Regions from separate parts of the Desulfobaculum senezii genome, predicted to be linked through region 1. Evidence: predicted binding sites of a transcription regulator. Region 1 holds the regulator's gene; each other region holds the start of a gene.
The links. The regulator sigma-54, encoded in region 1, starts transcription at its own class of promoters, with help from an activator protein. The targets are predictions, from matches to a motif close to CTGGCACGGNNNNTGCTT.
Positions count from the first base shown of each region.

Region 1 (8,158 bases):
TCCAGCGCGACTTGGTGAAGGGGAGCCACGTTTCGATAATCTGACCATGGATCAGTCTGTTGTCCACGCGCACCCAATACATCTTAGCCTTCCGCGACTTTGCGCCGCAGAATTTCGCCTGCGACGACAATACCCTGACAGCCGGCGCTTGCGGCTTCGCTGGCAAGGCTTTTCAGTTTCATGGATCGGGTACCAAGCACTTTGAGCAGCATGGGCAGATTCACGCCGGTGATGACCTCCAGCGGCCCGGAGCCCATAAGGGACAGGCTGAGGTTGGTGGGAGTGCCACCAAACATGTCGGTCAGCATCAGTACGCCGGCGCCTGCATCGACGCGCTCCACGGCTTCGCGCAGGTTCTGGAGAATTTCGTCCATCTCCTGATCCACGCCCACACCGATGGCTTCGCAGTATTCCTGCTCGCCAAGGATGACCTCGGCGGCATTCAGCAAATGCTCGCCGTACTCCGCGTGGGTGACGATGACCACACCGACTGTCTTGGTTGTCTTTTCGCTCATGATACCCGCTAGCGCGCCACTTACGGCGCGAATGGAATTTCGTCCTTCACCCGCCTCATTCGAGGTCGAGATGCCTGTGCTCAAGAAATACGGAATACTCTGCCTGACGCAGAGAGTCAAAGACGGCTTCGGCCACGGCGACGGACCTGTGCCTGCCGCCGGTGCACCCAATGGCAACCGTCAGCCTGTACCGCCCTTCCCGCGCGTAGCACGGCAGGACATAGTGCAGGAAATCAAGCTGTTTCTCAAGATATTCCCCGCCCTCTGGCGAGCGCAGGACAAAATCGGAAACCGCCTTGTCACGGCCCGTGAGGCTCCGCAGGGACTTTTCAAAATACGGATTCGGCAAAAAGCGCAGGTCAAAGACAAGGTCCGCGTCCGTTGGCACCCCGTGCTTAAAGCCAAAGGTCACCAAATACACGTGCAGGCCATAGCATTTGTCCTGCAGGAAATTCCATTTCTCCTGCAACGTGCGGCGCAGGTCGTGGATGGAATAATCCGAGGTGTCGATGACAAGCTCGGCCAAATCGCGCACCGGGGCGAGCAGGCGGCGCTCCTCCACAAGGGCGCGGTCCAGCCCAACGCCCTGCTCCAGCGGATGCGGACGGCGGGTGGCCGCATACCTGCGGCGCAGGACATTCTCTCCCGCCTCAATGAACACCACGCGCGGCTCCACGCCGCTTTCGGCAAGGATACCCCGTGTCTGTTCCCATTTGGCAGTAAAGTCCGAGTGACGCACGTCCAGCCCAAGGGTCAATCCTCGGTGGTACACTTCTTTCTGACGGCGAAACAGGTCCACGAATTCGGGGATGACATCCGGGGGCAACCCGTCCACGGAGACGAAGCCAAGGTCCTCAAAAACCTTCAGGGCAGTGGATTTGCCCGCTCCGGAAAGACCAGAGAGGATAATGACGGGAAAATCCGGCTCGGTGGCCGCTCCCGGCACGACAGGTTCCATGCTTAGGCTCCCTTGATAAGGCGGACCAGTTCGTCCTTATCGCCAGCCTCCAAGAAGGCCGTGCGGAACTTCTCATCCTTAAGGGTACGGGAGATGTGGGCAAGGATGCGCAGGTGCATCCCGGCCACCTTTTCCGGCGCAAGCACAAGGAAGAAGATGTGGCAGGGCTTAAAATCCAGCGCATCAAAGTCAACGCCCTCGCGGCTTCTGGCGGCAACGACGACGATGTCGTCCAGCCCCTCCAGCTTGCCGTGGGGGATGGCGATGCCGTCGCCGATTCCAGTGGTGCCGAGGGATTCCCGTTCCAGCAGGACGTCCTTGGCCTGTTCAGGGTCAATGCCCTGCACATGCTGCGCAGCCCCGGCCACAAGTTCGGCCAGAACCGAAGACTTGGTTCTGGCCGAAAGTTCAGGGAATATCAAATCGCTATCGACAAAATCTCCGAGCTTCATTCGTACATCCCGGGATCAATGAGGCCGTACTCGCCGGTCTTGCGGCGGTAGATGACATTGACCCGTTCGGTTTCAGCGTTGCGGAACACGAGGAAATCATACTTGAAGGTGTCCAGCTGCATGGCGGCCTCGTCGGCCATCATGGGCTTGGGCGTGTAGGTGTCGGCCTGCACGATGACAGGGCCGGATGCGGCGTCCATGTCCTCGGCGTCGAATCCGCCAAGGGCGGCGACGTCCTCCTGGCGCACGGTATCGCGCGCGCGGCGGCGGTCCTTGTCCTTTTCACGCATCTTGCGGACCTGTGCGGACATCTTGTCCAGCACAAGGTCGATGGAGGAGTACATGTCTTCCGATTCCTCAACGGCGGACATGTTCATATTGTCCCCGGCAAGCGAGACCTCCGCGATGTGGCGAAACTTCTCCACACTCAGGTTGATCTGCAACTCGGCATTGCCGGTATCGGCGTACTTGATCAGCTTTTCAAAGCGCTTGCGGGCATACTGCTTGAGATGGTCCGAAGGCTCGAAATTCTTAAAGGTCAAGCTGATGTTCATCGACGATCCTCCTTAACTGCTGGGGTTGGATCGAATACTCACCATAGAGGAAAGTGTACTTGCATTCAGCCTGAAAATAAAGGGTGTTGTCGCCGCTCCGCCCCTCCTAAAAGACCTGCTTGCGTTTGGAGGAGGACGGTATGCCGAGGGAGCTGCGATATTTGGCAACAGTTCGCCGTGCGATGTTGACCTGAAGCCGCCCTTTGAGGATCTCGGCGATTTTCTCGTCCGAAAGAGGCTTTTTGGTATCTTCCTTTCCGATGAGTTCCTTGATGTGTGCCTTCACGCTCTCGGAGCCGACCTGCGATCCGTCGTCCATACCGAGGGCGCTGTTGAAGAAAAATTTCAGCTCGAACACGCCATGGGGCGTGGACACATACTTGCTGGTGGTAATGCGGCTGATGGTGGATTCGTGCATCTCGATGTCATCGGCCACATCCTTGAGGATAAGGGGCTTCAGACGGGTCACGCCATGCTCAAAGAACCCACGCTGGAAGCGCACAAGACTCTCCATAACCTTATAGAGGGTCCGCTGGCGCTGGTACAGGCTTTTCATCAGCCACTGGGCGGAACGCAGGCGCTCGTGCAGGTATTCCTTCTCCGGCGCGCCGCGCCCATCCTTCACGGAATCAAGATAGAAATCATTGACCGTCAGCTGCGGCAAACCGTCGTCATTGAGCACGATGACGAAGTCATCCTCGTACTTGTAGACGTGCACATCCGGGCTGACGTACTGCGCCTCGCCACTGCCAAAGGCAGCACCGGGCATGGGGTCGAGGGTTTGCAGAAAGTCGAGGTATTCCTTGAGGCCTTCAAGGGTGAGGCGGAACTTGCGCGCCAGCGGCTTGTAGCGGCGCTTTTCAAGGTCCTCCAGGTGGTCGCTGACGAGGGAGTGCAGGATGGGGTCGTCGTAGCCGTTGACCTCCAGCTGCACAAGCAGACACTCGCGCGGGTCGCGGGCGGCAACGCCCACGGGGTCCATGCGCTGGACGCGGTGCAGCGTTTCCTCCACGGCGTCCACGGAGCACTTGGCTTCCTCGGCGATTTCCTCAACGGTGCTTTGCAGGTAGCCCTGCGAGCCAAGGTTGCCAAGGATGACCTCTGCGATGTTCACCTGCTCCGGCGTCATGTCCGAGAGGCGGATCTGCCATTCCAGATGCCCTTCCAGCGATGGCTTGGACGAAAGGCGGGCCTCAAAGGACAAGCCCTCCTCCGGGATTTCCGCTTCACGCGCCGAGGACTGCCGCCCCGTGGAAGAGAACTCCCCGAGGTAGTTTTCCCAATCCGCGCCCTGCATCGCGTCCTGATCGCCAACGCCATCGGCCATGGCTTCGCCGTTATCTACGGCTTCTGCCGACCGGGCGTCCTGCTCGGCCTCGGCCTTCTCCTGCGACGGCTCGACGGCGGCCTCCTCCAGAAGGGGATTCTCGAGGAGTTCCTGCTGGACCATGTCCACCAACTCCACGCGGGAGAGCTGCAGCAGCTTGATGGCCTGCTGCAACTGCGGTGTCATGACCAGTTGCTGAGAGAGCTTGAGTTGTTGTCGTAGTTCAAGTGCCATGTTGGCTTATGTCTTCTTGCGAAATGTTGGCGTTGCAGATTCCGTATCAGGCTGCCCCGTCAAAGGGGGCGGAAGTGCGACAGTGCCTACGGCATCTAAAAAAAATGGTGCTTGTGCGGACTTCGTTACCGACCGCACAAGCACCATGCCACATTCACAACAAGCTTGCAACCAAGACTGGCAAGGTTCTTGAATATAGGGATTTATATAGAATTTCCGGAAGGTTACAGGCAGAACGTCTCGCCAAGGTAGACCCGGCGAGCCTTAGGATCGGCACAAATTTCTTCCGGAGTGCCGCTCAGGATGATGCGGCCTTCGTAGACAAGGTAGGCCCTGTCGCAAATACGCAGGGTTTCGCGGACGTTATGGTCGGAAATGAGCACGCCAATGCCCTTCTCTTTCAGCCCGCGTACAATTCCTTGTATGTCATCCACGGCGATGGGGTCAATCCCCGCAAAAGGCTCATCCAGCAGCATGAATTTCGGATTCAGAATAAGCGCGCGGGCGATCTCGAGCCGCCTGCGCTCACCGCCGGAGAGGTGCATGGCCTTCTGGTCCGCAAGGCGCGTGATGCCAAGCTCGTCCAGCAGCTGGTCCGCGCGCCGCTTCTGCTCTGCGCTGTCCAGCCCGCTCTGCTCCAGAATAATCTCCAGATTCTGCCGCACGGACAGCTTTTTGAAGATGGAGCTTTCCTGCGGCAGATAGCTCATGCCGAGGCGGGCGCGCTCGTGCAGGGGCAGCATGGTGATGGCCTCGTCGTCAAGGTGCACTGCGCCGCCGTTGGGCTTGATGATGCCCGCCAGCATGTAGAACGTGGTGGTCTTGCCCGCGCCATTAGGGCCAAGCAGACCAACAACCTCGCCCTGCGCCACATTGACGGCGATATCCTGCACAACCTTGCGCTGCCCATAGATCTTGCACAGATCATTGGCTGAAAGGACACTCATGCTACTTGCCGCCCCCGTCAGCCGGGGTGAAGAAGATGGCTTCCACGGGTGCGTCGCCGCTTTCCACTTCGCTACGGTTATCCTTGAGCCACAGGCGGATAATCTTGCCGGCGATGCTATTTTCGCCATCCTTGAGCACGGGCTTGCCGGTGAGGGTCAGCAGACCATCTTCGGCGGTGTACACAGCCTTGCGGCAGGTGCCGGTCTTGCCCTCGCGCTTCAGGCGTACGTTGCCGGTGGCGACAATTTTCCGGATGGTTCCGGGCGTATCCGGCGTATTGGACGGGGTGAGGTGCACTGTCATCTTGTCGGACCAGATTTTCATATCCGGCCGGGTGACGAGCACATCTCCCGTAAAGACGACGGTCTTGCCGCTTTCGTCGTAAACGGTTTTCTGAGAGGTGATTTTGGTCGGTACGGTATCGGCGGCCGCGGCAAAGGCCAGCGAGGCCGCTACGAGCACACCCGCAAGAGCGAGTGCGGCGGTGCGTGCAAACGTCTTCAAGGCTACTTCTCCCTGCCCGGGGCGGCCATGCCGTCCATGACGGACTCCACGCCCCCGGTGGCGGTGATGACATTGGTGGAAAGATCATAGACGACTTCCGGCGCGCGGAGGGTCATGCCCTCGCGCACAATGCGGACATCCTCGCGGAGTGTGATAATCCGCGCCTCGCCGTCATAGTTCAGACGCTTGGAATACACTGTGGTATCGCCACTTGTCACGACAACTTCGGGCCACAATTCCGCAGAACCCGTCGCCTGATCAACGCGCCCCTTGGGGGCAACGATATGCACAGGCTCGCGGCCCTCCTTGGTCCAGTCGATGACGGGAGCCTCAACCGTGATGCGGCCGTCCTGCTTTTCGTAGTCGGCGCTCTCGGCCTTGAGGGTCCACAGGGAGCCGTCACCGGCGCTGCGGGTGAGTTCCACGCCCTGCATGGCCATATCCACAGGCGGGGCGGTGATGGGCACATCATCCACAGATGCGCCGCTCCCGCGCCAAATGATATAGGCCCCGCCAAGCATGGTCACAAGGACCAGCACCGCGACAAGGAGCATACGCGCTCTGTTCATCGCTGTTTCCACTCCGCCCACAGGATGTCCAGCTTGCCCTGTGCATCAAGGATAAAGCGGATGGCGTCGCGCACTGCGCCGTTGCCGCCCCGGCACTCACTGACCCACACGGCCATGTCGTGAATTTCGGGCTGGGCGTTGGCCACGGCCATGGGCAGGCCCACGTTGGCCAGCGGCCCGGCGTCCACCCAATCATCACCAAGGTAGGCTACCTCGTCCATGGTAACGCCATGGGTATCGCAAATCTTCTGGAGCAGCGGAATCTTGGCCGTGTGGCCCGCGTAGTAGTCCTTGATGCCCAATTCGCGCACGCGCTTTTCCACGGCTTTGGACTTGAGGCCCGTAATGACGGCCACCACAAGGCCTGCGCCCTGCGCCAGCTTCACGCCAAGGCCGTCCTGCACGTTGAAGCGCTTGGAGACGTGCCCGGATGCGTCGTAGTACAGACCGCCGTCGGTCAGCACGCCGTCCACGTCCAGCACCAGCACGCGCACGTTCTTCGCGCGCTCCTTGGCGGCGGCAGTCAGCTTAGCACTCATGGGGCAGCTTCCATAGGTTGTCGAGGTCGCGGACAAGGGCGTCCAGCTTTGTCAGCGGCCACGAGTTGGGTCCGTCGCACAGGGCGGAATCCGGGTCGGGGTGCGTCTCAAGGAACACACCGTTTGCGCCAGCGGCAACAGCGGCGCGCGCCAGCATGGGCACGTATTCGCGCTGTCCACCGGAGCAGCCGCCCTGCCCGCCCGGAAGCTGGACCGAGTGCGTGGCATCGAACACCACGGGGCAGCCAAGGCTCTGCATAATCGCCAGCGAACGGAAGTCCACCACCAGATTATTGTAGCCAAAGCTGGCACCACGCTCGGTGAGCCAAATCTTGGAATTGCCTGTGGAGCGAACCTTTTCCACTACGGAACGCATGTCCCACGGGGCAAGGAACTGGCCCTTCTTCACGTTGATGATTTTGTCCGTCTTGGCGGCGGCCACCAGCAGGTCGGTCTGGCGGCAGAGGAAGGCGGGAATCTGCAGAACATCCGCCACCTCGGCCACGGCTTCGGCCTGCTCCGGGGAGTGGATGTCGGTGATGACGGGCAGGCCCGTCTCGGCCTTGACCTGCGCCAGCATTTCCAGCCCGCGCTCCATGCCGGGACCGCGGAAGCTGGTGACGGAGGTGCGGTTGGCCTTGTCGAAAGAGCTTTTAAAAATGGCCGCAATCCCAAGGTCCTTGGAGATTTCGGCCACTTTCCTGCCCGCTTGCAGGGCGATATCGAGGTCTTCCAGCGCGCACGGCCCTGCGATGAGGAACGGATGCGCGCACGAATGCGTGTAGAGTTCGGATGCAGTCATCATAAGCATACCCTTTTCTGCGGGGGAAGGAGGACGGGGCGCGGCGGAAGGAGTGCCGCAAGGGGCACCCAGCGCAGTGGCCCCGCTACAACCGGCGCACCGCACGCCTTCGCGCAGGTGGCGAAGGCGTGCGGGAGCGAGTCCGGTAAATGACTGGTCAAAGAGCTATTTGCCCTTTTTCTGGCCCTTGGCGGCCTTGATGAAGTCCCTGAACAGCGGATGGGGACGCATGGGATTGGACTGGAATTCCGGGTGGAACTGGCAGCCGAGGAACCACGGGTGATCCTTAACTTCCACAATCTCCATCAGCTCGCCGTCCGGAGAGGTACCGGAGAAGACGAGGCCGCTCTTCTGGAGCTTTTCCAGATAATCGTTGTTGAATTCGAAGCGGTGGCGATGGCGCTCGCTGATGTTTTCCTCAGCGTAGGCCTTGCCAGCAAAAGTGCCCGGAACGAGCTTGCAGGGGTACGCGCCAAGGCGCATGGTGCCGCCCTTGTTGCTGCTTTCGTCGCGGCGCTCCACGCGGCCGCGCTGGAAGTCGTACCACTCCTTCATCAGGTAGATGACCGGATCCGGCGTGTTCTGGTCGAATTCCTCGGAGTTGGCGGCGTCGATGCCGGCAACGTTGCGGGCGTACTCGATAACAGCGCACTGCATGCCGAGACAGATGCCGAAGAACGGAATCTTCTTCTCACGGGCGTAGCGGATGGCCTTGATTTTGCCTTCCACACCGCGGGAGCCGAAGCCGCCGGGGAC
Region 1 covers NZ_BAAHYU010000002.1:1,561,916-1,570,073, reverse strand. Annotated here, with positions in the region: gene ACYQ2T_RS07815 (PTS sugar transporter subunit IIB) at 1-82, opposite strand, end outside; gene ACYQ2T_RS07810 (PTS sugar transporter subunit IIA) at 84-515, opposite strand; gene rapZ (RNase adapter RapZ) at 571-1,473, opposite strand; gene ACYQ2T_RS07800 (PTS sugar transporter subunit IIA) at 1,476-1,925, opposite strand; gene hpf (ribosome hibernation-promoting factor, HPF/YfiA family) at 1,922-2,479, opposite strand; gene rpoN (RNA polymerase factor sigma-54) at 2,586-4,040, opposite strand; gene lptB (LPS export ABC transporter ATP-binding protein) at 4,265-4,987, opposite strand; gene ACYQ2T_RS07780 (LptA/OstA family protein) at 4,989-5,492, opposite strand; gene lptC (LPS export ABC transporter periplasmic protein LptC) at 5,495-6,061, opposite strand; gene ACYQ2T_RS07770 (KdsC family phosphatase) at 6,058-6,600, opposite strand; gene kdsA (3-deoxy-8-phosphooctulonate synthase) at 6,590-7,402, opposite strand; gene pyrG (CTP synthase) at 7,568-8,158, opposite strand, start outside.

Region 2 (8,158 bases), on a different contig from region 1:
GACTCTGGGACTACCGATACTCCAAAGCTGCCAAGCGATTTTGGAAAGGTTGGTACCGCCGCGCCATGCAAAGCCGAGTCGAGCCGCTCATTAAATTCGCTAAGCGCCTCAAACCCTACATCTCGGGCATTATCTCACACTGCCGATATCCGCTACACACCAGCCTACTCGAAGGGATCAACAACAAGATCAAGGTGATCAAACGGATGGCCTACGGCTTTCTCGACGACGAGTACTTCTTTCTCAAAATCAGAGCAGCCTTCCCCGGAATTGGGAGATGAACCCAAAAAAAGCCCCGCCCCCCCCAAAAAAGCCCCGCGGTGAAACCACCACGGGGCGCATTCTGCACTCCATTTGTCACCACAGCGGCGCCCTTACGTCCCGACGAGGGACGTCAGGGCGCTGAAGCTGTCGTCAAGGGTCGCACCTGCGCCGACCTGCTGCTGCAGATATTCCCGCTGTGGGCCGATGAGGTCGAGGGCGGCGTCGATTTCGGGGTTGGAGCCTTTGGCGTAGGCGCCGATGTTCACCATATCTTCAACGCGGTTGTAGGTGGCGAGATGGCGCACGAATTCCTGCCCGGCCTGCTGCACGGCGTCTGGCGTGACGTCACTGCGCAGTCGGGAGATGCTCTTGAGCACGTCGATGGCCGGATAGTGGCCTTGGTCGGCGAGGTCGCGGGTGAGCACAATGTGGCCGTCGAGGATGGAACGCACACCGTCGGCCACGGGTTCGTTGAAGTCGTCGCCGTCGACGAGAACGGTGTAGATGCCGGTGATGGTGCCCTTGGACGAACGCCCGGCGCGTTCCAGAAGCCGCGGCAGCTGGGCGAAAACGGAGGGCGTGTAGCCGCGCGTGGTGGGCGGCTCTCCGGCGGCGAGGCCGACTTCGCGGGCGGCCATGGCGAAGCGGGTGACGGAGTCCATCATAAGGAGGACGTCCTTGCCGTCGTCACGGAAATACTCGGCGATGGTGGACGCCGCGTAGGCGGCGCGCATGCGCACAAGGGGACTGTTGTCGGACGTGGCGACCACGAGCACGGAGCGCGCCATGCCTTCGGGGCCAAGATCCTTTTCGATAAATTCAAGCACCTCGCGGCCACGTTCGCCAACGAGGGCGATAACGTTGACATCGGCCTTGGTGTAGCGGGCCATCATGCCCATGAGGGTGGACTTGCCCACGCCGGACCCGGCCATGATGCCGACACGCTGGCCCTTGCCGAGGGTGAGCAGGCCGTTGATGGCGCGCACGCCAACGTCCAGCGGCTCGCAAATGCGCGGCCTGTCGAGGGGGTTCAGCGGCTCGGCGTACAGGGGATAGTAGCCGGAGGCGGCAATGGGCGCGCCGTTGTCGAGGGGCGTACCAAAGGCGTCGATGGCGCGGCCAAGGAAATTCTTGCCGACGGGAAACAGCGGCGGCGTTGAGGTGTTCTTGATGAGGGAGCCGGGGCGGATGCCCCGCATTTCGCCGTAGGGCATGAACAAACACGCGCCATCGCGAAAGCCCACCACCTCGGCGTAGATGGCCTTGTCGGAGCGGCCCTCGGGGAGCAGCTCGCACACGGCCCCGAGGGGCGCTTTGATGCCGCGCCCTTCGGCGATGAGGCCGACGACCTTGCTGACCTTGCCAAACACCTGACAGGGGTTGGTATCCCTGAGCAGGCTGATGCAGCCTTGCGGATTCAAACTCACTCGGATTCCCCGTTGTCGATGCCAAGCTGGGCAAAAATGGGTTCTACGGAGGCCCAGCGGCTGCCGATGGAGTTGTCCACCATGCCTTCCTCGCTTTCGAGGACCATGCCGCCGGGTTCAAGGGACTCGTCGAGCTTGATGCCCCACCGTTCCAGCGTGGGATGCGCGGAGCGCGCTTGGTCCAGCAGCGCCTGCAGAATTTCCTCATCCTCGGGGCGGATGCGGAAGACGAGGCCGTCGTGGGTATCGATGGCGTCGAGGGCTTGATCAAGCAGCGAGGCCATGACCTCTTCGCGGCGCTGGTCGAGTTCCACGGCCAGCAGACGCTCCACGGCAATGCGCACGAGGGAGACAATGTCCTCACGGTGATTCTGCCAAATCTTGCGGCTGTCGCGGTCGACGGTTTCAAGGGCGCGGGCGAGGGTCTCGGATGTCTGCTGCACGGCGGCATCAAGCTGGGCCTGACAATTCGCGGCGGCTTCCTCCATGGCTTCCTGCGCGGCCTTTTCGCGAATCTCCTGCGCCTCGCGCATGGCCTGAGCGAGAATGTCCTGCGCCTTGGCCGTGGCTTTTTCCTGCACGCGGCGCATGTATTCCTCTTCGGTCGTCAGGGACCAGCCCTGCGACTGCTCACTGCCGCGCAGTTTATTGAGCTCCTCCTCGGAGAAGCCCTTCCCGCCCACGCCAACGATGACGCGGCCGCCGGAGCGGCCTGCGTCCTTATTTTCGTTGTCGTTGTGCTTAGACAAAGACATCTCCGCCTCCGCGGCCGATCATGATGCGTCCTTCGGTTTCGAGGCGCCGCACAATCTTGACGATATTCTGCTGGGCCCCCTCCACCTCGGAGAGGCGGACTGGTCCCATAATTTCGAGGTCTTCGCGGATCATTGTTGCCGCACGTTCGGAGAGGTTGCCGAAGAACTTTTCCTGCAGTTCCTCGGTGGCACCCTTGAGGGCCTTGGTCAGGTCCTCGTTGGCGACCTCCTTGAGCAGTTCGCGGATGGAGCGGTCGTCCAGCCCCTTGATGTCCTCGAACACGAACATGAGGTTTCTGATGTCCTCGGCCATCTGGGAGGATTCCTCTTCGATTTCGGAGAGAACCTCTTCCTCGGTGGCGCGGTCCACGGCGTTGAGGATTTCGGCAACGGCCTGAACGCCGCCAACCTTTTTGCCTTCCTTGCCGCCCATGGCGATGAGCTGGCTTTGCAGCACCTTGTCCACTTCCATAAGCATCTCCTCGGCCACGGCTTCCAGCCGTGCCAGACGCATGAGGATTTCCGGACGCACACCGGCGGGCAGAGCCTGCAACAGGTCTGCGGCCTGATCGGGATGCAGGTGGCCGAGTATGAGCGCCAGCGTCTGCGGGTGCTCGTTGCGCAGAATCTGCGACAGAATACGCGGGCTGACGTTCTCCAGTTCGCGGAAGGGCGCGGGGCCAGAGTCCAGATCCAGTGCGTCGAGAATGTACTTGGCCGTCTCGGAATCGAGGTTGCGGGTCAAGAGCTTCTTGACGGTATCTGCGCCGCCCATGAGCATCTCGGCATTGAGAATGAGCTGATGATGATATTCACGCAGGACTTCTTCCACCTGCTCCTTGGGGATGGTTTCCATCTCCACCATTGCTTTGGATATCTGGGCGATGTCTGCGCGTTCGAGGCGCTTGAACACCTCGGCGGTAAACTTCTCACCCATGGCAAGCATAAGGATGGCGGTTTTCTGCGCTCCTGTGAGACTCATTATGCGGTGGCCTCCTCTTTGAGCCATGTCTTAATGATGGCCATTGCGCCATCCATGTTCTGTTCAGACAGCTGTAAGGCATGCGCTCTGATGTCGTCCAGCTTCCGCACGGCTTCGAGGTCGCTCTCTTCGTCGTCGCCTTCCACGAGGGCGATGCGGCCCTCGCCTTCGGGCAGGCCGGCAATGCCTTCCACGCCTTCCACCTCGGTCTTGGGCCGGATAAGGGCCATGACCACGGGACGAACCACAAGGATAAGGAAGAGGAAGATCAGCAGACCGTTGAGGAACGGCTTGCCCAGACGCTGCACGTATTCCAGAACCAGCTGGGCGAGGTCGGGACGGATTTCCTGCTCGGGGCCGCCAAAGGAGATGCTGGAGACCTCGATGGTGTCGCCGCGGATGGTGTCCAGACCAACGGCGTTGGAGACAAGCTGCTGGATGCGGTCCAGTTCTTCCTGCGTTCTGGGCACGAAGTTGAACTCGCCCGTGGGCTCGCCGTCGGCGTTCATGACATCCTGATACACACCGTCCACGATAACCGCCACACTCAGACGGTCAAGCTCGCCGATGGGGGAAACGATTTCCTGCTCGACCTTGTTGATCTCGTAGTTGGTGGTTCTGGTCTCGCGGGTGGCCTCCTGATTGGAGATGGCGTCGCCCGGACCTTCGCCGCGGAAGTTCGGCTCATCGGCACCGGCGTTGAGGTTGGCTGCGCCCTGCTGCGTTTCTTCGCTGCGTTGCTCGCTTCGCACCACGGCGCTGTCGGGGTCGTACTCTTCCTTGCGGGTGGTGGTCCGGCTGAAGTCGAGGTCCGCGTTGACCTTGGCGATAACGCGGCCGGGACCGTACAGCGGAGACAGCATCTGCTCAATGCGCAGTTCAAGGGCGCGCTCCACGCTCATTTTCTGTTCCAGCTGCGTGGTGGACAGCGCCTCGGATTCCTTGGGGGAGTAGATGATTTCGCCCTTGGTGTCCGCCACGGTAATGCGGTCCGTGGACAGGCCCTCAACGGCCATGGACACAAGGTTGACGATGCCCGTGACTTCCTCGGGCTTCATCTTCTCGCCCTGCTTCAGCTTCAGGACAACGGACGCCGACGGATCGCTCTGCTCCTCAATGAAGAGGGTCTTGTGCGGCAGCACAAGGTGAACGCGGGCGCGCTCCACCTGCGGGAACTCGGTGATGGTTCGCGCCAGTTCGCCCTGCAGGGCGCGCTGATAGTTGATGCGCTGGACAAAGTCGGTCTGGCCGACCTTGACCTCGTCGAAAATTTCGAAGCCGATGCCCTGCCCGTGCACCTTGCCCTCGCCAGCCACCTTGAGGCGCAGGTCATAGACCTGGTCTGCGGGCACCATGATGGTGGTGCCATCGTCGGTCAGCTTGTACTCAACGTTCTGCTTTTGCAGCATCTGGACGATATTGGATGCGTCCTCGGCGTAGAGCTTGGAGTAGAGCACCCGGTAGTCCGGCTGGTTCAGCCAAACAATGAGCAGAAAGAAGGTGATGATCACCATCCCGGCCAAACCGGCGACCAGCACGCGCTGTGAGAGGGTCGTCTTTCCCCAGAAAGACTTGGCTCGTTCAAGTGTGTCATTGGCGAAGGAGGGCATGAAACGGCTCCGTAGTATTACGTGTGGCTAACAGACGCTAGAAGTGCATCTGCGACAGTTGCTTATAGGCCTCCATGACCTTGTTGCGCACGGCGGAGGTCATCCGCATGGCGACACCGGCCTTCTGGAGGGAGATCATCAGTTCGTGCACATTCTGGGTGCGGCCGGAGGCAAAATCCTCAATCATGGCCTTTTTGTCGGCCTGCAGTTCGTTCACCTTGGTCAGGGATTCCGTCACCGTTTCAGAAAACGGCTTTTCCACTTCCATGAACTGCTTGGCCAGCTCCTGTGCACGGGCGGCGGTGATGGGCTCGTCCAGCCGCTGCTTGCGTACGGCGGTATCCACGGCCGTGGCAAAGCTGGAGGAACTCTTTTCCGTCTTGGCCACGTTCGGGGTGGCATTCAGGCCGTTAATGCTGCCTGTCTGCATGGCACTGCGGTAGGCGCTCAGGCCAACGCTGCGAATATCAACCATTGTTCTGCTCCCTTAGCGCTAGCGGCCGATTTCAAGGGCCTTGTTAAACATGCCCTTCACCGACTGGATGGAGGTGACGCCAGCCTCGTAGGCTCTGGTGGCGGTGAGCATGTGGGTCATTTCCTCAACGACGTTGATGTCCGGGTAGGACACGTAGCCCTGCTCGTCGGCATCGGGATGACCGGGTTCAAAGACGCGCTTGAGGGGCCGGGAGTCTTCGGCAATGCCGAGGACACGGCTGCCCTGCAGTTCGCGCGTCATGGTGTCCTGCATGACCTTGGAAAACGGCGAGTCCACATCGGTGGACGCGCGAACCACGCTGCGCCTGCGGTAGGGGCCGCCCTCGGGCGTGCGCGTGGTTTTGACGTTGGCCAGGTTCATGGAGATGACGTTCATGCTGGTGCGTTCCGTGGACAGGCCGGATGCGGCGATGTCCAGTGCTGTCATGAAATCCGCCATGACTTATCGCCCTCCTCCAGAGATGACTTTGTTGAGGCCCTCGAAGTTCTTCTTCATCACGGTGGTCAGGGCGTTGTACATCAGGGTGTTTTTGGCCATGACCGCCATTTCCTTGTCGAGGTCCACATTGTCCTCGCCATGGATGACGCGATGCTTCAGATTCTTCACCAAATCGGGGCCAAAGGAATTGGCATCAAAAACGTGCGGGATATGGTCCTTTTTCGTCTTGGTCACTTTGCCCTTGGCGTCGAGGTCGAGAGCAGCCTGCAAGTCCTCTTCGAATTCAAGGCGGCGGGCCTTGTAGTTCGGAGTGGTCAGGTTCGCCAGATTGCTCATGACGACATTTTGACGCATAAGCCGCATGTCCAGGACTTTTCCGGTCAGGTTCAGATGCGATCCGAAAAGGCTTTTCATTGCATGTTCCTCCTACATTTTCGCCGCATACAGCATGCGGCACCCCGGCGCAGGGCTCCCCCCGCACACCTTGAGGCACTGTGACCAAAGCAACGGATGTGCCAATACGATTAACACACTGATATGATTGGAAAAGTGCAAAGATTCGCCACTCCACCGCCCAGTGCCGCATCAAAAAAGCGTCAAAGAATCATGGCTGATAGCGCAGCTTTTTGGCATGTGCGTTGCACACAAAAAAGCACCGGGCACGAAGTTCCGGACCGTAAGACAGGCAACCTGGCCCGAAATCTGCATATGGTTTAGTGCCGGAAAATTTTGACCCTACAGAGTCCCACGTGGAGGGGAAAACAATGAGTAACCATCTGGATTACGAGATCAACAAGGAACTTGGAGAGTGCTATCTCTTCATGGGCGACCTCGAAAAGGCGCGCGAGTATTACGACAAAGCCGTCTCCTGCAACGGCGTGCACCCCGACCCCTATCTGGGTCTGGCCACCATCGCCGTGCAGCAGGGCGAGCTTGAAAAGGCGCTGACCCTCTACCGCAAGGCCGCCGATGTGGCTGCGGACGACAAGTCCCTCGCCGGCATGGGTCTTGTGGAAATGGAGCTCGGACGCAATGACGAAGCCTTCGGCCACTTTGTCGAAGCCCTCGAAAAGAACCCCGAGAACCTCATCGCCATCTTCATGCTGGTGCAGCTGGGCCATGCGCTGGAGCGCATTGAAGAAACCCTGCCCCACATGGAGAACTACCTTGCCATTGATGCCGACAAGCACGATGTGCGCTACTCCATGGCGGGTTGCCTGTCGTGCCTTGGCCGCAATGACGAGGCCAAGACGCACCTTGAGAAGATTCTGGAAGGCGACCCCACGCACGAGGCCGCACGCGAACTTCTCGACCAGCTTGGGTCATAACGGAAAAGCCGCCGCGCGTGACGTTCTGGTTCCCTCCCGAACTCCCGCCTTCCGGCATTTTCCGATGACACTATAATCTCCCCTCCCCGCTTGGTTCCCCAGCCCCGACCAGAGCTGCTGGGGCTGGGGTGCCAGGCACCCCAGCCAGCGGGAGGCGGAGCCGTCTTGCCTTGCCTCGCGCCACAATTTCTGGCACAGCCTCCCCAACAGATAACCCTTTCAGCGAGGATTCGACATGGAGCTTGTGCCAATCCGTCGCGCCATTTTGAGCGTGACCGACAAGACGGGACTGGTTGAATTTGCACGTTTTCTTGCCGACAACGGCGTCGAACTTTTCTCCACGGGCGGGACGCGCCGGATGCTTCTGGACGCAGGACTCACCGTCCACTCCGTCAGCGACGTGACCGGCTTTCCGGAAATCATGAACGGCCGCGTCAAGACCCTGCACCCCCACATCCATGCCGGCATCCTCGCCGACAAGGACAACCCCGACCACATGAAGACCCTTGGCGAGCTCGACCTCGCCCCCTTCGACCTCATCTGCGTCAATCTCTACAACTTTGCCGAAGCCGCCAAACAGGGCCTGGACCTCAAGGCCGCCATTGAGCAGATTGACATCGGAGGGCCGTGCATGCTGCGCGCCAGCGCCAAAAACTTCCACTCCGTGCTTGTGGCCCCCGGCCCCCAGCACTACGAGCGCATCACCGCCGCCCTGTCGGAAAACGGCATGCAGGCCCCCCTTGCCCTGCGCAAGGATATGGCCGCCGCCACCTTCCGCCAGACCAACCGCTACGACGGTATGATTGCGGACTACCTTGAAGGCCGCGACGCCTAGCGGGCCGCCATAATGACGACGCC
Region 2 covers NZ_BAAHYU010000001.1:128,236-136,393, reverse strand. Annotated here, with positions in the region: gene ACYQ2T_RS00590 (ISL3 family transposase) at 1-281, shown strand, start outside; gene ACYQ2T_RS00585 (FliI/YscN family ATPase) at 375-1,685, opposite strand; gene ACYQ2T_RS00580 (FliH/SctL family protein) at 1,688-2,446, opposite strand; gene fliG (flagellar motor switch protein FliG) at 2,433-3,428, opposite strand; gene fliF (flagellar basal-body MS-ring/collar protein FliF) at 3,428-5,038, opposite strand; gene fliE (flagellar hook-basal body complex protein FliE) at 5,076-5,513, opposite strand; gene flgC (flagellar basal body rod protein FlgC) at 5,532-5,972, opposite strand; gene flgB (flagellar basal body rod protein FlgB) at 5,976-6,386, opposite strand; gene ACYQ2T_RS00550 (tetratricopeptide repeat protein) at 6,737-7,300, shown strand; gene ACYQ2T_RS00545 (IMP cyclohydrolase) at 7,536-8,135, shown strand.
Region 2: flgB (flagellar basal body rod protein FlgB) is a predicted target of sigma-54. The motif match lies at 6,474-6,491, and genes of this name have one in related genera.

Region 3 (8,158 bases), on a different contig from region 1:
CCACTTGCTGTGAGGACCAAAGTCCCACGTGTCCTCAGGCACGCAGAAGCCACGCTTGGCACCAAAAATCAGAATGCCGAGACCGATCAGGCCGCCAATCATGGACGGGAATTCGGGTCCGACAAACCATGCGAAAATCATGTACGGCACGGTGAAGGACACCGCCGCAAACATGCAGAACTTCCATGCCTTAAAACCGTCAGACCAGCAGCGGTTGGGGCCGAACACACGGGTGATGAAGCCCAGCGTGAACACAGGAAGGATAAAGATCATGGGCAGGTGCAGCAGCGTAGCCCACTTGCCAACCAGCATGTTGAACGACTCCATGCTGGTAAAGTTCACACCCGCAAGACCGGAAACGGCAGCAGCTTCCACAAGGTCCTTCAGGAACTTCAGGCCGAGGACGACAGGCGTACCAACAGCACCGAAGGTCACGGGGAAGGAGTTGTACACCAAACAGATAACGGCGGCAGCCAGCGGCGGAAAGCCGAGGCTCAGCAGCAGCGGTGCAGCCAGCGCAGCGGGAGTGCCGAAGCCAGCAGCACCCTCAATGAACGCCGCGAACATGTAGCCAATGATGATGGCCTGCACGCGTCTGTCGCGAGAAATATTCTGGAAGCCGTACTGAATGGTTTCCATACCACCACTGTACTGCAACGTGTACAGAATGAGGATTGCGCCAAAGACAATGATCAAAATGCCAATGGCAGTTACAAAGCCCTGAAGAGTCAGAGCGGCCACGTACCCGGTAGGCAGCTGCCACGCCAAAATAGCGCCCAGTGCGGTAACAAGCCACGCCAGAGGCATAGCTTTGGTTGCAGGCCAACGAAGGCCCACCATAAGCACCAGTGCGAGCGCTATGGGAAGAACGGCGACAAGGGCCAAAACTCCTATGGACATAGAAGGCTCCTTGGAAAGCGAGTTAGAGGTTGAACGATAATCCACACCCTCTTCAACAAATAGCGTGCCAAAACTGCGTTCATCTCATTTTAGCAATGATTTCAGCTTGTTACCGAAATTCACCCTTTGTGATCCCGCGCACAAAAATCAACACACTGTCTGAAAAAAAGGACTCACAAAAACACCGATCATCCCTAGGACGCTTCACTTTCCGCAATCCATCTAATCAGCTCAAATAGTTTACTCTTTTTCACAAAGCGCCTCAGACAGCATCCCAGTTACGCAGTATACTACACGGGTTTGTGCCATTTCTAAAGGGTGTCCGGCAATTCAGACGGTCCCTCAAAATCTGAAAAATCGGACGACAGTCCCCTTCTGGTGAAATTTCATATTTCCCGCATGATTCCTTGGTTTACGGGTTGACGTTCACTTTTGCGGGACACTTTTTCCCGCAAAAGTGAACAAAATGGCTCTTTTTGAAGGTCCACGGCAGTGGACAAAACCCCGCCATGTACGAATATCCGAACGAACGCGACGCAAAAATTTTGCGCTGAGGTGCACTTTTTTTGGCCGAAAGGCCACAATCAGGGAGGAAGAGGGCCACCGGCGACTTGATCTCTACGGCTCTTCGTCCCTTCAGGCCGAACGACCTAGGAGCTCAAGAGAGCAGAGCTGCTCAAAGAAAAGAGGTGAATTGCAATTCCCTAGGATTTTTTTGGACGGAAGCCGCCCGAACAAGAGGGCTGGGCGGGCGGATTCTTCTGCCTTTCGTCTTTCGAACAGCCAGACAGGGATTCTCACCGGTCTTCACTGAGCCCAACGCCCCCAAAAATTCTTCCCCATCTCCACGGACGAGAGCCACACAGGGGTGACGACCGCCCCCGATACCGGCACCCGGCCTGTGCGCACATGGGATTCTCAAGGGCCCACGGCCCTTGAGCCTGCGGAGCAACTGCCTTCCCGCCTTCTCCCCTCGCCCCACCCCCCCCTCATCACAGCCCGCCCCATTCCTCCCGCATCAACGCCTCTAAGCGCTGGACACAAAAAAAGAGGGGCGCGGCTGATGCCGCGCCCCTCTTAGAGAGCGTCGTATGACGATGGCTTACGAGAGCTTATTTGCCCTTGCGGCCGTCGTCGCATGCTTCGCCGGATTCGGGGCGGGCATGCTCGGGGGTTGCGGCGGTGGCGCACTGTTCGCCAGCTTCGCCACCCTTCAGCTCAACGTCGTCAGGGCTGACGACCTTGGGGCCTTCGAGCGCTGCGAGAGACTTGTAGTACTCGAAGCGGTGCATGTACTGCTGCTCGATGGCTGCGCGGAGCTTCTTGGACTCCTCGGGGAAGGTACGTTCCAGCAGGCCGTAGCGGTTTTCGCCGCCCATGAACTCCTGGATGGATCCGTCGGGGTCCTTGGACTCGAAGATGAAGGGGTTCTTGCCTTCTTCTGCGAGCTCGGGGTTGTAGCGGTACAGGGGCCAGTAACCGGACTTGACGGCCAGTTCCTGCTCGTACTGGGAGCGGCCCATGCCCTTACGGATGCCCTGGTTGATGCAGGGGGCGTAGCAGATGATCAGGGAAGGACCGGGGTAAGCTTCTGCTTCCTTGATGGCCTTCATCATCTGCTGCTTGTTGGCGCCCATGGCCACGGAGGCCACGTAGACGTAACCGTAGGTCATAGCCATCTGGCCGAGGTCCTTCTTGCCGGTCTTCTTACCGGAGGCAGCGAACTTGGCGATGGAGCCGAGGGGCGTTGCCTTGGAGGACTGGCCACCGGTGTTGGAGTACACCTCGGTGTCCATGACGAACACGTTGACGTCTTCGCCGGAAGCGAGGATGTGGTCCACGCCGCCGAAGCCGATGTCGTAGGCCCAGCCGTCGCCACCGAAGACCCAGAAGGACTTCTTGGTGAAGAGGTCTTCCATGGAGAAGATCTCGTCGAGGAGCGCGGTGGGAGCCACTTCGCACAGCTGGCCGCGGAGCTGATCGCCGTACTTCTTGGAGAGGTCGGCGTCGTCCTTGTTGTCCAGCCAGTTCTGCATGGTTTCTTTCAGCTCGGCCGGGATGTCGGAAGCGATGGCTTCCTGCACGAGGTCGGCGAGCTTGTTGCGGCGTTGGATGACACCCATGGACATGCCGTAACCGAATTCGGCGGCGTCCTCGAACAGGGAGTTACCCCAGGTCGGGCCGTGGCCGTTGCGGTTGGTGCAGTAGGGGGTGGTGGGTGCGGAAGCGCCCCAGATGGAGGAGCAACCGGTGGCGTTGGCGATGACCATGCGCTCACCGAAGAGCTGGGTCAGCACCTTCACGTAGGGGGTCTCACCACAGCCAGCACAGGCGCCGGAGAACTCGATGAGCGGCTGGAAGAACTGGGAGTTCTTCACGTTGTCGCGCTTGGCGAGCAGGTCGCTCTTGTCGCTGATGTTGGCGGAGGCGAAGTCGAGGTTCTCCACCTGAGCGTCGAGTTGGGTGTGCAGGGGCTTCATGACGAGAGCCTTGTCCTTGGCGGGGCAGATGTCTGCGCAGTTGCCGCAGCCGAGGCAGTCCTGAGCGAAAACCTGCATGCGGTACTTCATGCCCTTCATTTCCTTGGGGGCCTTCACGTCGATGGTTGCGAAGGTCTCGGGGGCGCCGTCCAGCTCATTCTCATTGGCCACGAAGGGACGAATGGCGGCGTGGGGGCACACGAAGGAGCACTGGTTGCACTGGATGCAGTTTTCGGGGATCCACTCGGGCACGTTGATGGCAACGCCGCGCTTTTCAAAGGCAGCGGTGCCAACAGGAGCCAGACCGTCAGCCTCGAAGGCGGACACGGGCAGATCGTCGCCCTTCTGGGCGAGGATGGGACGAACCACGTCGGTGATGTACTCGGGCTCGGCCTTGCCGCCGCGGCAGCAGTCATCGGCAGCAGTCAGCCAGGACTCGGGCACCTTGACCTCGACGATAGCGTCGGCGGCCTTGTCCACAGCCTGGTGGTTCATGTTGACGATCTTTTCGCCCTTCTTGCCGTAGGCCTTGACGATAGCGTCCTTGAGGAGCTTCACGGCCTGATCGAAGGGAATGACGTTGGCGAGCTTGAAGAACGCGGTCTGCATGACCATGTTGATACGGCCGCCAAGGCCCACTTCGCCAGCGATCTTCACGGCGTCGATGGTGTAGAACTTGAGCTTCTTCTCAGCGATTTCGCGGCGGAGGGAAGCGGGGATTTCTTTTTCCATCTGCTCAACAGACCAGGGGCAGTTCAGCACGAACACGCCTTCGTCCTTGATGCCGTCCAGCAGGTCGTACTGGTGCACGTAGGCCGGGTTGTGACAGGCCACGTAGTCGGCATGGTTGATGAGGTAGGTGGACTGGATGGGCTTTTCACCGAAGCGCAGGTGAGAGATGGTGATACCGCCGGACTTCTTGGAGTCGTAGGCGAAGTATCCCTGTGCGAACATGTCGGTGTTGTCGCCGATGATTTTGATGGCGCTCTTGTTGGCGCCAACGGTGCCGTCGGCACCCAGGCCCCAGAACTTGCACTGCACGGTGCCTTCGGGGGTGGTGTCGACCACGTCGGACACTTCGAGGGAAGTGTGGGTGACGTCGTCGTTGATGCCCACGTTGAACTTGGTCTTGGGCTGGTTCACCTTCATGTTGTCGAAGATGGCCTTGACCATGCCGGGGGTGAACTCCTTGGAGCCCAGGCCGTAGCGGCCGGCAACGATGGTGGGCATTTCGCCGCGTTCCATGAAAGCGGTGCAGACGTCCTGGTAGAGCGGATCGCCCAGTGCGCCGGGTTCCTTGGTGCGGTCGAGCACGGTGATGGAGGTGGCGGTAGCCGGCACCACGGACAGCAGAGCGTCGGTGGACCAGGGGCGGAACAGGCGCACCTTCACGAGGCCAACGCGCTCGCCCTTGGCGACGAGGTGGTTGATGACCTCTTCAATGGCTTCACAGCCGGAGCCCATGGCGATGATGACGCGCTCAGCTTCCTCGTGGCCGACGTAGTCGAACAGGCGGTAGCGGCGGCCGGTGATGGACTCGACCTTCTTCATGTTCTCCAGAACGATGGAGGGCAGCTCGTTGTAGAACGAGTTACATGCCTCGCGACCCTGGTAGTAGATATCGGGGTTCTGGGCGGTGCCGCGAATCTCGGGGTGTTCCGGATTGGCTCCGCGCTGGCGGAACTCTTCGATGGCTTCCCAGTTAACGATCTTCTTGATGTCCTCGTAGTCGATGACTTCGATCTTCTGAATCTCATGAGAGGTACGGAAGCCGTCAAAGAAGTGCATGAACGGAACGTTGCTGTCGATGGCGGACAGGTGCGCGACCAGAGCGAGGTCCATGGCTTCCTGCACGGATGCGGAGGCCAGCATGGCGAAGCCAGTCTGGCGGCAGGCCATGACGTCCTGATGATCGCCAAAGATGGACAGAGCGTGCGCGGCAAGAGCGCGTGCGGAGACGTGGAACACGCCGGGCAGCAGCTCGCCGGAGATCTTGTACATGTTGGGGATCATCAGCAGCAGACCCTGAGACGCGGTGAACGTAGAGGTCAGCGCGCCGGCAGCCAAGGAACCGTGAACGGCACCAGCGGCGCCCGCCTCGGACTGCATCTGCTTGACGTTCACAATCTGGCCGAAGATGTTCTTGCGGCCCTGTGCTGCCATTTCATCAGCCACCTCGCCCATTGTGGACGACGGGGTGATGGGATAGATGGCGGAACAGTCGGACAGCGCATATGCGATATGCGCAGTGGCTGTATTGCCATCCATGGTCTTCATGTGTTTAGGCATAAATCCTCTCCTTAAGATTCATGAAACGGTTTCCGATGCATCGGCACGGAACCCGCGGACATGTGGGAAAAGCGCCACAAAGCCAACAAGAACCGTGCCAGAACCTTACCATTTCTTTTTCCCTGCAAAACCGGGAAATTGGCGATAAACCGTACGAACCCACCGGCCACTTCCGCGGCCGGAAAGTCTGTTTTTTCGGACGAAATGCCCACGCACCTGTTTATTCGCTCAACCAGTGGCATACAGCCACTACCATCTTCTTCCTTCCATTTCGAGTATAAGTTGTCCACAAAAAATCCGCCGAAGCGCTGAAATCAACGGGTGGACGGCATCCGCCCCCCGGGACCGGCCCGCGGTCTGTTTTTTCGGACAAAGTGTCAGCTGTCTGAAAAAAAGGACAGCCGAAACATCATTTTGAGGAGATGCCCATCTTCTTCAGCAGCGCGTAATAATGCGAGCGAGAAAGACCGGAAATCTCAAGAATTGTAGACAGTTCGCCGTCATAGCGCTGGAGAAGATACTCCAGATAATGCTTTTCCATGCGGGACTTGAAGTCCTTGAGGCTGGGCACCTCGCCGTCAAACTGCGCCTCCAGCCACGAGGCGGCGTCCTGCGCCGGGCCACCGGCAGGCGGCATGCCGGGCGCGCTGGATGCGGGCTGGTCGTCCTTGCCGCCCTCCAGCGTGGCCTTGGCAACCTTGATGCGCACGTCCTGCGGCAGATGCATGGCGTACAGCGTCTTCTCCTGCCCGGAGGCCACAAAGGCGCGCTCCAGCACGTTGAACAGCTCGCGGACGTTGCCGGGCCAGCCATAGGCTCCAAGCACATCAAAAAAGTCCGACCCAAAGCCCTTGACGGGCAGCTTGTAGTCCTCGCACAGCTTGTTGATGTGATGAATGGCCAGCGGGCGGATGTCCTCGGCGCGGCTGCGCAGGGGCGGCAGTTCAATGGTGATGGTCTTGAGGCGGAACAGCAGGTCCTCGCGGAAGTCGCTGTCCCGGACCATGGACTCAAGGTCCTTGTTGGTGGCCGCAATGAGGCGGAAGTCGCTCTTTTCCTCCTGCGTAGACCCCACGGGCCTAAAGCGCTTTTCCTGCAAAACGCGCAGGAAGGACTTCTGGAGGGAAAGGGGCATCTCGCCGACTTCGTCGAGGAACAGGGTGCCGCCGTCGGCCATTTTGACCAGACCGGTACGGTCCTTATCCGCGCCGGTGAACGCGCCCTTGCGGTGGCCGAAGAGCGTACTCTCCACCAGCGTTTCGGTGAGGGAGGCGCAGTCCACCACCACAAAACGCCCGTCGCGGCGGGGACCGTTTTCGTGGATGGTGCGGGCTGTGAGTTCCTTACCCGTGCCGGTCTCGCCGGTGATAAGGGTGGACGAGGCCGAGCGCGCGGCCTGCGCCATCTGGTCAAAGACGGTGTGCATGCCGGGGCCATGGCCCACCACATTTTCAAGGTTCAGGGCAATGACCGGAGCTTCGGCGCGCTTTTCCTCACGGTATTTGAGGGCGCGCTGCACGCTGAGCATGGTCTGCTTGATGGGCGTTGGCTTGACCAAATAGTCCCACACGCCGCCCTGAATAGCCAATTCCGCCCCATCCGGGTCACCCTGCCCGGTGAGGATAATGACTTCCGGCGAACCGGGGATGGATTTGATTTCGGGAAGCGCATCCAGTCCGTTGCCGTCGGGCAGACGGACGTCGAGGAAGACCACGTCGAAGTCGCGCTCGCGCATGGCCCGCAGGCCATCAGCCAGCGTGCCCGCGGTTTCGCAGTGCAGGAGCATACGCCCCAGCAGGCTCTCCATGGTCCCGCGGACCTCGGGGTCGTCGTCCACAACGAGGATGTTCCCGAATATGTTCTCGTCATTGAGCATTGGTCTGCAAGATTTCCCTTATGGCTTCGGACAGGGTGTTTCTGTCGTAGGGTTTAAGCACAACCTTCACGATGTTCGGCATGGCCTGCGCCGCCTGCACCGCCCGCTCGCGTCCGGAGACCATGAGCACGGGCATGTCGGGCGACACCTCGGCAAGACTGCGGGCCAATTCCACACCGTTTTGCCCCGGCATGTCATAGTCCGTGATGACGAGGTCAAACGGCGTGTCGTCGTGGGCGATGCGGTCCAGCCCGGCTGCCGCGTCGTGCACGGGCACCACACGGTATCCCAGCATTTCCAAAACGCGGGGGATGGTGGCCAGCTGGTCCGGGTCGTCTTCGACGAAGAGGATGCGTCCCTGTCCGGGAGTTGCGGATACCACGCTCCCGGCACTCTCGCCAGTCTCTTTTGCCACGCGTGGCAATCTGACGACGAAAGCGGTCCGCATTCCCGGCGCGCTGGTCACTTCCACACTGCCCTTGTGCACCTTGATGATGCCCAGCACCACGGCGAGACCAAGGCCGGTTCCCTCGGCCTTGCCCTTGGTGGTAAAGAACGGATCAAAAATCTTGTCCACAATCTCAGGCGGAATGCCGGGCCCATTGTCCGCCAC
Region 3 covers NZ_BAAHYU010000003.1:730,518-738,675, reverse strand. Annotated here, with positions in the region: gene ACYQ2T_RS12320 (L-lactate permease) at 1-900, opposite strand, end outside; gene nifJ (pyruvate:ferredoxin (flavodoxin) oxidoreductase) at 2,013-5,669, opposite strand; gene ACYQ2T_RS12310 (sigma-54-dependent transcriptional regulator) at 6,079-7,545, opposite strand; gene ACYQ2T_RS12305 (ATP-binding protein) at 7,535-8,158, opposite strand, start outside.
Region 3: nifJ (pyruvate:ferredoxin (flavodoxin) oxidoreductase) is a predicted target of sigma-54. The motif match lies at 5,753-5,770, and genes of this name have one in related genera.